2 regions of the Rahnella sp. CG8 genome follow, and region 2 is predicted to be linked to the other one. Evidence: predicted binding sites of a transcription regulator. Region 2 holds the regulator's gene; the other holds the start of a gene.

Region 1 (3,426 bases), on a different contig from region 2:
TAAAAGCTTCTTCAGAAGGCAGACCGATATAACGTGCTGAAGCGCCGGTTGCGATGATCAGCGCGTCACAGGTGTATTCACCGCTGTCACCAGTCAGGCGGAACGGACGGTTCTGCAAATCGACTTTGTTGATGTGGTCGAAAATGATCTCAGTATTAAATTTGGTGGCATGCTCATGCATACGTTCCATTAAGCCCGGACCGGTCAGGCCCTCCGGATCACCTGGCCAGTTTTCCACTTCGGTAGTGGTGGTCAGCTGACCGCCTTTTTCCACACCGGTAATTAATACCGGATTGAGGTTTGCACGCGCAGCATAAACCGCTGCGGTATAACCCGCCGGACCGGAACCCAAGATCAATAACTTACTGTGTTTAACCGTACTCATGCGTAATTCATCTCCGCGATGGCGACAAGCGATAAACCGATTGTAGGGAAAACGGCGCAGTAAAAAAAGTAAACTCAGATGTTGTTAACGATTTGTCTGATAGTTTTTACTGCGTAACCCGCGTAAAAAGGATTTCGCCAATATTGATGAGGCAGATAACTGTTTGATGGATAGGATGAAAAACCAGCATTCCGGCGACCGATCGTTGTGAACGTTGTTCATCAGAACGCGTTAATTTAGCCACAATTCAGGATTGTTTGTAGGGATTTGGCCGAAATAATGGGTGAGATGCGTTGTTATTGTTCATAGATAAAAGACAGCTAAAAAGGGGGCGTCCGCTTTTCAATCTGGCACGTTCTTCTGATTTTGCTTCTTTTACTTTGACAATCCGCTGTGCATTTGCGAAAACATCAGGGGAAGAAGAAATTAACTGCCTGTCTGTGACTTGAATTTATGCAATTGGCTGCTACGGACCCGTCCTGGTATTGCTTTTTGGTTTTTATGTCGCAGCAGGGTTTAGTGAATCAGGTTGGTGGTTTTCAATCTATTAATTTCACAAGGTTATTTCTTTTGAGTATCCGTTTTATGGCCGTGTTCCTTTTGACAGGGGATCAACGCGGCTTTTGGATGCGTAAACCTTAATCATCGGGTCTTCGCTTGGGACAACCCTTAGACATTGAAGTTGGCTGGGGTATGGCAGGTGCAGGGAAGGACAGCAGAGAGACAATAATAATGGTAGACAACAAAAAACGTCCGGGAAAAGATCTCGACCGTATTGACCGTAACATCCTCAACGAATTGCAAAAGGATGGCCGGATTTCAAACGTCGAGCTTTCCAAACGTGTGGGATTATCTCCAACTCCATGTCTGGAGCGCGTTCGTCGTCTTGAACGTCAGGGCTTCATCAATGGTTATACTGCATTGCTCAACCCGCATTATCTGGACGCATCGTTGCTGGTATTTGTTGAGATTACCCTCAATCGCGGCGCCCCGGATGTGTTTGAACAGTTCAATGCGGCAGTACAAAAACTCGAAGATATTCAGGAGTGTCATCTGGTTTCAGGGGACTTCGACTACCTGTTGAAAACCCGCGTACCTGATATGTCTGCTTACCGTAAGCTGTTAGGTGAGACTTTACTTCGTCTGCCAGGTGTTAACGACACCCGCACCTACGTGGTGATGGAAGAAGTGAAACAGACAAATCGCCTGGTCATTAAGACCCGGTAATTGTTCTGGTGCAAAACCTTGTCATTTTAGCTACACTCCTGTGTATCTATACAGCTATGGCGCCGGGGAGTCTCGGCGCTGTTGCTTTTTCTCAGTTCACAGGAACCTGGAGAGCCTTTCTTGAGCCAGGAATATACAGAAGATAAAGAAGTTACCCTGAAAAAACTGAGCAATGGCCGCCGTCTTCTGGAGGCTTTGCTGGTTGTGGTAGCGATTTTTGCTGCTTATTTAATGGCGGCATTGGTGAGTTTTAACCCCTCTGATCCAAGCTGGTCTCAGACAGCCTGGCATGGGCCAATTCATAACTGGGGCGGTGGTGTAGGTGCATGGATGGCCGACACGCTGTTCTTCATCTTTGGCGTATTTGGTTACGCTATTCCACCTATTATTCTGTGTCTCTGCTGGGCGGCTTTCCGTCAGCGGGATAAACAGGATTTCGTCGATTATTTTGCCCTTTCGCTGCGCCTTATTGGCACGCTGGCGCTCATTGTCACGTCTTGTGGTCTTGCTGCCGTCAATGTTGATGACCTGTATTACTTCGCTTCCGGCGGTGTAATCGGCAGTTTGCTCAGTACCGCAATGACACCTTACTTTAATAATGTGGGGGCGACTCTGGTGCTGTTATGCGTCTGGGCTGCGGGCCTGACCTTATTTACCGGCTGGTCCTGGTTGACGATCGCCGAAAAGATCGGTGGTGCCGTGCTGGGTGTAACGAATATCGTGACCAACCGGTCCCGTCGTGACGATGATTATGATTACGACGAGGAGGACGCTCCGCTACTGGAAGACGATGACGCAAAACCGGCTGCTAAAGTCGCGCCGGCCGTCGCTGCTGCAGCGGCTCCTGCAACTGCCGCCGCTTCCGAAGCTGATGAAGATGACGTGCTGTTCTCTGCGCCTTCGGTGAATGAACCTGTGGCGCAGGCCTCTTCTGAGGCTACCGCACCTGCTGCGAGCGCGGCTGTTGCTGAACCGGTACAGGCAGCGGATCCTTATGCTGCTGAGCCGCCGGTTGCTAATATTTCACCGCAGCCAGCACCGGCAACGGCCATTCCGCCGTTATACAATTTCGAGATCCCGGAAGAAACACCAGTTCCGCGCCATCCGCAGCCCGTTCAGCAATCGCCTTCACCAGCGCCAGTTGAGCGCAGAGAGGAAGATGGTCCGAGTCTGGGCAACTGGCAAACTGCCGTGGAGCATTCCCGTTCTCCGTTTGATTTCAGTTCAGCAGTGCCTGATGCCGCTCAGGCGGCCAGCGTGGCGGCCACCGCAGCACTGGCGACCGGCCTTGCACAGGCAGGGCAGTCCACGGCATCTTCCGCTGGTAACACCTTTATGCCAGCCTTCAGTGCTGTGAGCGATGAAAATCCACAGGTGAAAAAAGGCTTTGGCCCTGAGTTGCCGCGTCCTAATCCGGTGCGTATACCTACACGCCGTGAGCTGGCCTCGTATGGCATCAAGCTGCCTTCTCAGCGTATGGCAGAACAGCAGGAACAGGCACAGTCTGCGACGCATAGCGATCCACAGATCCAGGCAGACGTAGAAGCGCTACAGGAAGCAGCATTGCAGCAGGCGTTTGCCGCTCAGCAACAAGAGCGCTATGGCGATGCGGTCACTGAAAATGAACCTGATGAAGAAACTGCCTTGCAGGAAGCCGAATTGCGCAATGCGTTTGCTGCGCGTGAGCAGGCCCGCTATCAGCAGGATGTCGAACCGCTAAGCGGCGTGGTACAGCATCATCATTCACAAAATCAGCAGACTGAATTACCGGCTGTTGCTGATGATTTTGCCGCTGAAGCCATGAAACTCAGCCA
Region 2 (3,426 bases):
GGCGTGTCGTCCTGACCTTCACGGCCCGGTGCACGACCAAACATTACCGACACCGGCAACATCTGAATGTCTAAATCCGGATTATTGCGGTGCAAATCAAGGTAGTCGTGGAACAGCTTTACGGACTCCTGCTTCGGCGTGTAATAAGAGAATACGCGCGGGCCTTCGGCTATAAAGACATGGCTTGGTAGCAGGGTGCCGTCAATTTCCAGCGGAATAAGAGGATCAGGCAGATTCTGCGCCAGACATTGCGCACGCAACGTCAGCAAATCGGCTTTGGAATTATAAGGTAATACGTACAAAATCGGCCGCGTCGGGTCTAAATGCAACTCGGTAACCGGATCTGAAGGTATGACCTTGCTCTTTACCAGCAATGAGAGTGGTAAATTCAATAATGTGTAATAAAGTCTACGCCAACCTGACATAAAAACGTGAAGCCTCTTGTTAGCAATTTCGCCGCAAGGATACCAGAAAGATCCGTGGAGATCTGTGGTCATATAAAAGCTAAAATGCTGCAAACACTCTAAGGATCAGTACCCGAAATGGCGAACCAAGTCACCGGATTTACCCGAATTTATAAAGCGGCCGGCTATTCCTGGAAAGGATTCAAAGCGGCATGGCAAAACGAAGCGGCATTTCGCCAGGAGGCCAGCGTCGCTATCCCGTTAATTTTGCTATCTTTCTGGCTTGATGTCAGCACCATTGAACGTATCCTGCTGGTGGGATCCGTCGTGCTGGTCTGTGTCACGGAGTTGCTCAACAGCGCGGTGGAATGTGCAATAGACCGCATCGGGCCTGAGTTTCATGTGCTTTCCGGTCGCGCAAAAGATATCGGCTCTGCTGCCGTACTTCTGACCATCATATTGGCGATTTTTGTCTGGGTCAGCATCTTTTGGTCGCGATGGTTCTGATTTGGAATCTGCATTCCAGGAATCAACGTTATGCCCTGTTTTTATTCAATCTTAGGTTTTCATTGACCGTTTAGCTGTATATACTCACAGCAAGACTGTATAAACAACCAGGGGGCGGAATGAAAGCTTTAACGACCAGACAACAAGAGGTCTACGACCTTATTCGCGATCATATCTCCACCACCGGTATGCCACCAACCCGCGCAGAGATTGCATCACGTCTGGGGTTCCGTTCTCCCAATGCGGCGGAAGAGCATCTTAAAGCGCTGGCGCGTAAAGGTGTTATTGAGATTGTTTCCGGTGCATCACGCGGCATTCGTCTGCTGATGGAAGAAGAAGAAGGTTTACCGCTGATTGGCCGCGTTGCCGCCGGTGAACCGCTGCTGGCGCAGCAACATATCGAAGGGCACTATCAGATCGATCCGGCAATGTTTAAGCCGAGCGCCGATTTCCTGCTGCGTGTCAGCGGTATGTCGATGCGTGATATTGGTATCCTTGACGGCGATCTGCTGGCCGTGCATAAAACGCAAGACGTGCGTAATGGTCAGGTTGTGGTGGCCCGTATCGATGATGAGGTCACCGTGAAACGCCTGAAAAAACAAGGCAGTGTGGTGCAGTTATTGCCTGAGAACAGCGAGTTTCAGCCGATCGTGGTGGATTTGCGCGAGCAGAATTTCAGCATTGAAGGCTTAGCCGTAGGTGTTATCCGCAACGGCGACTGGATCTGACCTTCGTACTTCGAGCTATCTCTGCGTTGGCTGCCTTCGCGAACCCCGGTCACATATTTGTGTATGCTCCCGGCGTTCGCTTAGTTGCCGCCTTGATATAACTCGAATTACTCGGTCAGATATGACTAAGTCAGAAATTGCTGTGTCAGATAGACAAGACTAAAACTAATTGAATATGGATGGCGGCCGCCTCTGGCATCCATGTGAATTCAAAGAGAAATGCGTTTCTCTCATCATCGCCCCTTTCGGGGCGATGTCATTTTAGGCATAACCTGAACCTCCGGCATGAGATTCTCTATGCAACATCATTCCCTGCGACACACACTCAAAAACACCTTTTTAAGCCCTGCCGATAAAGCGCTCTGGATGCTGGCATTGCCGATGATTTTTTCCAATATCACGGTGCCGCTCCTCGGCCTGGTGGATACCGCAGTGATCGGTCATCTCGACAGCCCGGATTATCTCGGCGGCGTGGCTGTGGGTTCGATGATCACCACTTTCCTTTTTATGCTCTTACTGTTTCTGCGGATGAGTACCACCGGCATGACCGCTCAGGCGCTGGGCGCGAAAGATAATCAGCTTCTGGCGCGTGCTTTTGTACAACCCTTCCTTCTGGCTGTACTGGCGGGCGTCATTATTGTGGTATTCCGTCATCCGCTGATGGAGCTGGCGTTTCACATTGTCGGCGGCAGCCAGCCCGTGCTTGAACAGGCGAGGCTGTTTATCGAAATCCGCTGGTTCAGCGCCCCGGCTTCACTGGCGAATCTGGTGATCCTCGGGTGGTTGCTCGGCATTCAGTACGTTCGCGGGCCGGTGATTTTGCTGATTGCCGGGAATTTGCTGAATATCATTCTGGATCTGTGGCTGGTGATCGGGCTGGGCTGGAACGTGCGTGGCGCAGCCATGGCGACGGCAAGCTCCGAGTATTTCACGCTACTCATCGGGCTGTATTTCGTCTGGCGGGTGATGAAACGACGCGGTATCACCGGCGCAGAAATCACCTCCGCGTGGCGTGGTAATTTGCGCCGTCTTCTCGGGCTTAACCGCGACATCATGCTGCGCTCATTACTGTTGCAGCTTTGCTTTGCATCGCTGACCGTTCTGGGCGCGCGGCTGGGCAGCCACATTGTGGCGGTCAACGCCGTGTTGATGAACCTGCTGACATTTACCGCGTTTGCACTTGACGGTTTTGCTTATGCTATCGAAGCGCATTCCGGTGAGGCATTCGGTGCCCGCAACCGCGAAAAACTGCTGAATGTCTGGCATGCCGCGTGTCGTCAGGCCGGGCTGGTTGCGCTGTTTTTTGCTCTGGTTTACGCGCTGGCGGGTGGGGCGATCATTGATGCGCTGACATCATTACCGGAATTGCGTGAGCTGGCGGACCGATATCTTGGCTGGCAAATTATACTGCCGCTGGTGGCTGTCTGGTGCTATTTGCTTGATGGCATGTTTATCGGCGCAACGCGTGGGCGGGATATGCGAAACAGCATGCTGGCGGCGGCGCTGGGGTTCGGGCTGACATTGTTCACTTTACCGCTGCTGGGCAATCATGCGTTGTGGCTGGCGCTGACGGTATTCCTCGGGTTACGCGGGATTTCACTGGGCTGGATATGGCGTCGTTACTGGCGGCATGACACATGGTTTTCGTCTCCGTCGCACTGATTTTTCAGCTATTTTCAAAGAAATAAGCGCAGCTTTGTCGTTATTTCATGCTTTAGATTAATCCTAATAGTGGTTTTTATCCCTGTTTAGGGAGGATTAATCGAGATTCTCTACTAACCTTTAAA

Evidence for each region. Region 2 encodes LexA, which represses DNA repair genes until DNA is damaged. Its sites were predicted from a motif close to TNCTGTATGTACATACAGNA; they were not measured.
Region 1: the regulator LexA is predicted to act here: its motif matches at 1,649-1,668, upstream of HGO41_RS02720 (DNA translocase FtsK 4TM domain-containing protein).

Annotation. Positions count from the first base shown of each region.
Region 1 is NZ_JABAED010000002.1:168,787-172,212, reverse strand. It holds gene trxB (thioredoxin-disulfide reductase) at 1-385, opposite strand, end outside; gene lrp (leucine-responsive transcriptional regulator Lrp) at 1,118-1,612, shown strand; gene HGO41_RS02720 (DNA translocase FtsK 4TM domain-containing protein) at 1,733-3,426, shown strand, end outside.
Region 2 is NZ_JABAED010000026.1:28,211-31,636, forward strand. It holds gene plsB (glycerol-3-phosphate 1-O-acyltransferase PlsB) at 1-425, opposite strand, end outside; gene HGO41_RS20420 (diacylglycerol kinase) at 543-911, shown strand; gene lexA (transcriptional repressor LexA) at 1,031-1,639, shown strand; gene dinF (MATE family efflux transporter DinF) at 1,937-3,301, shown strand.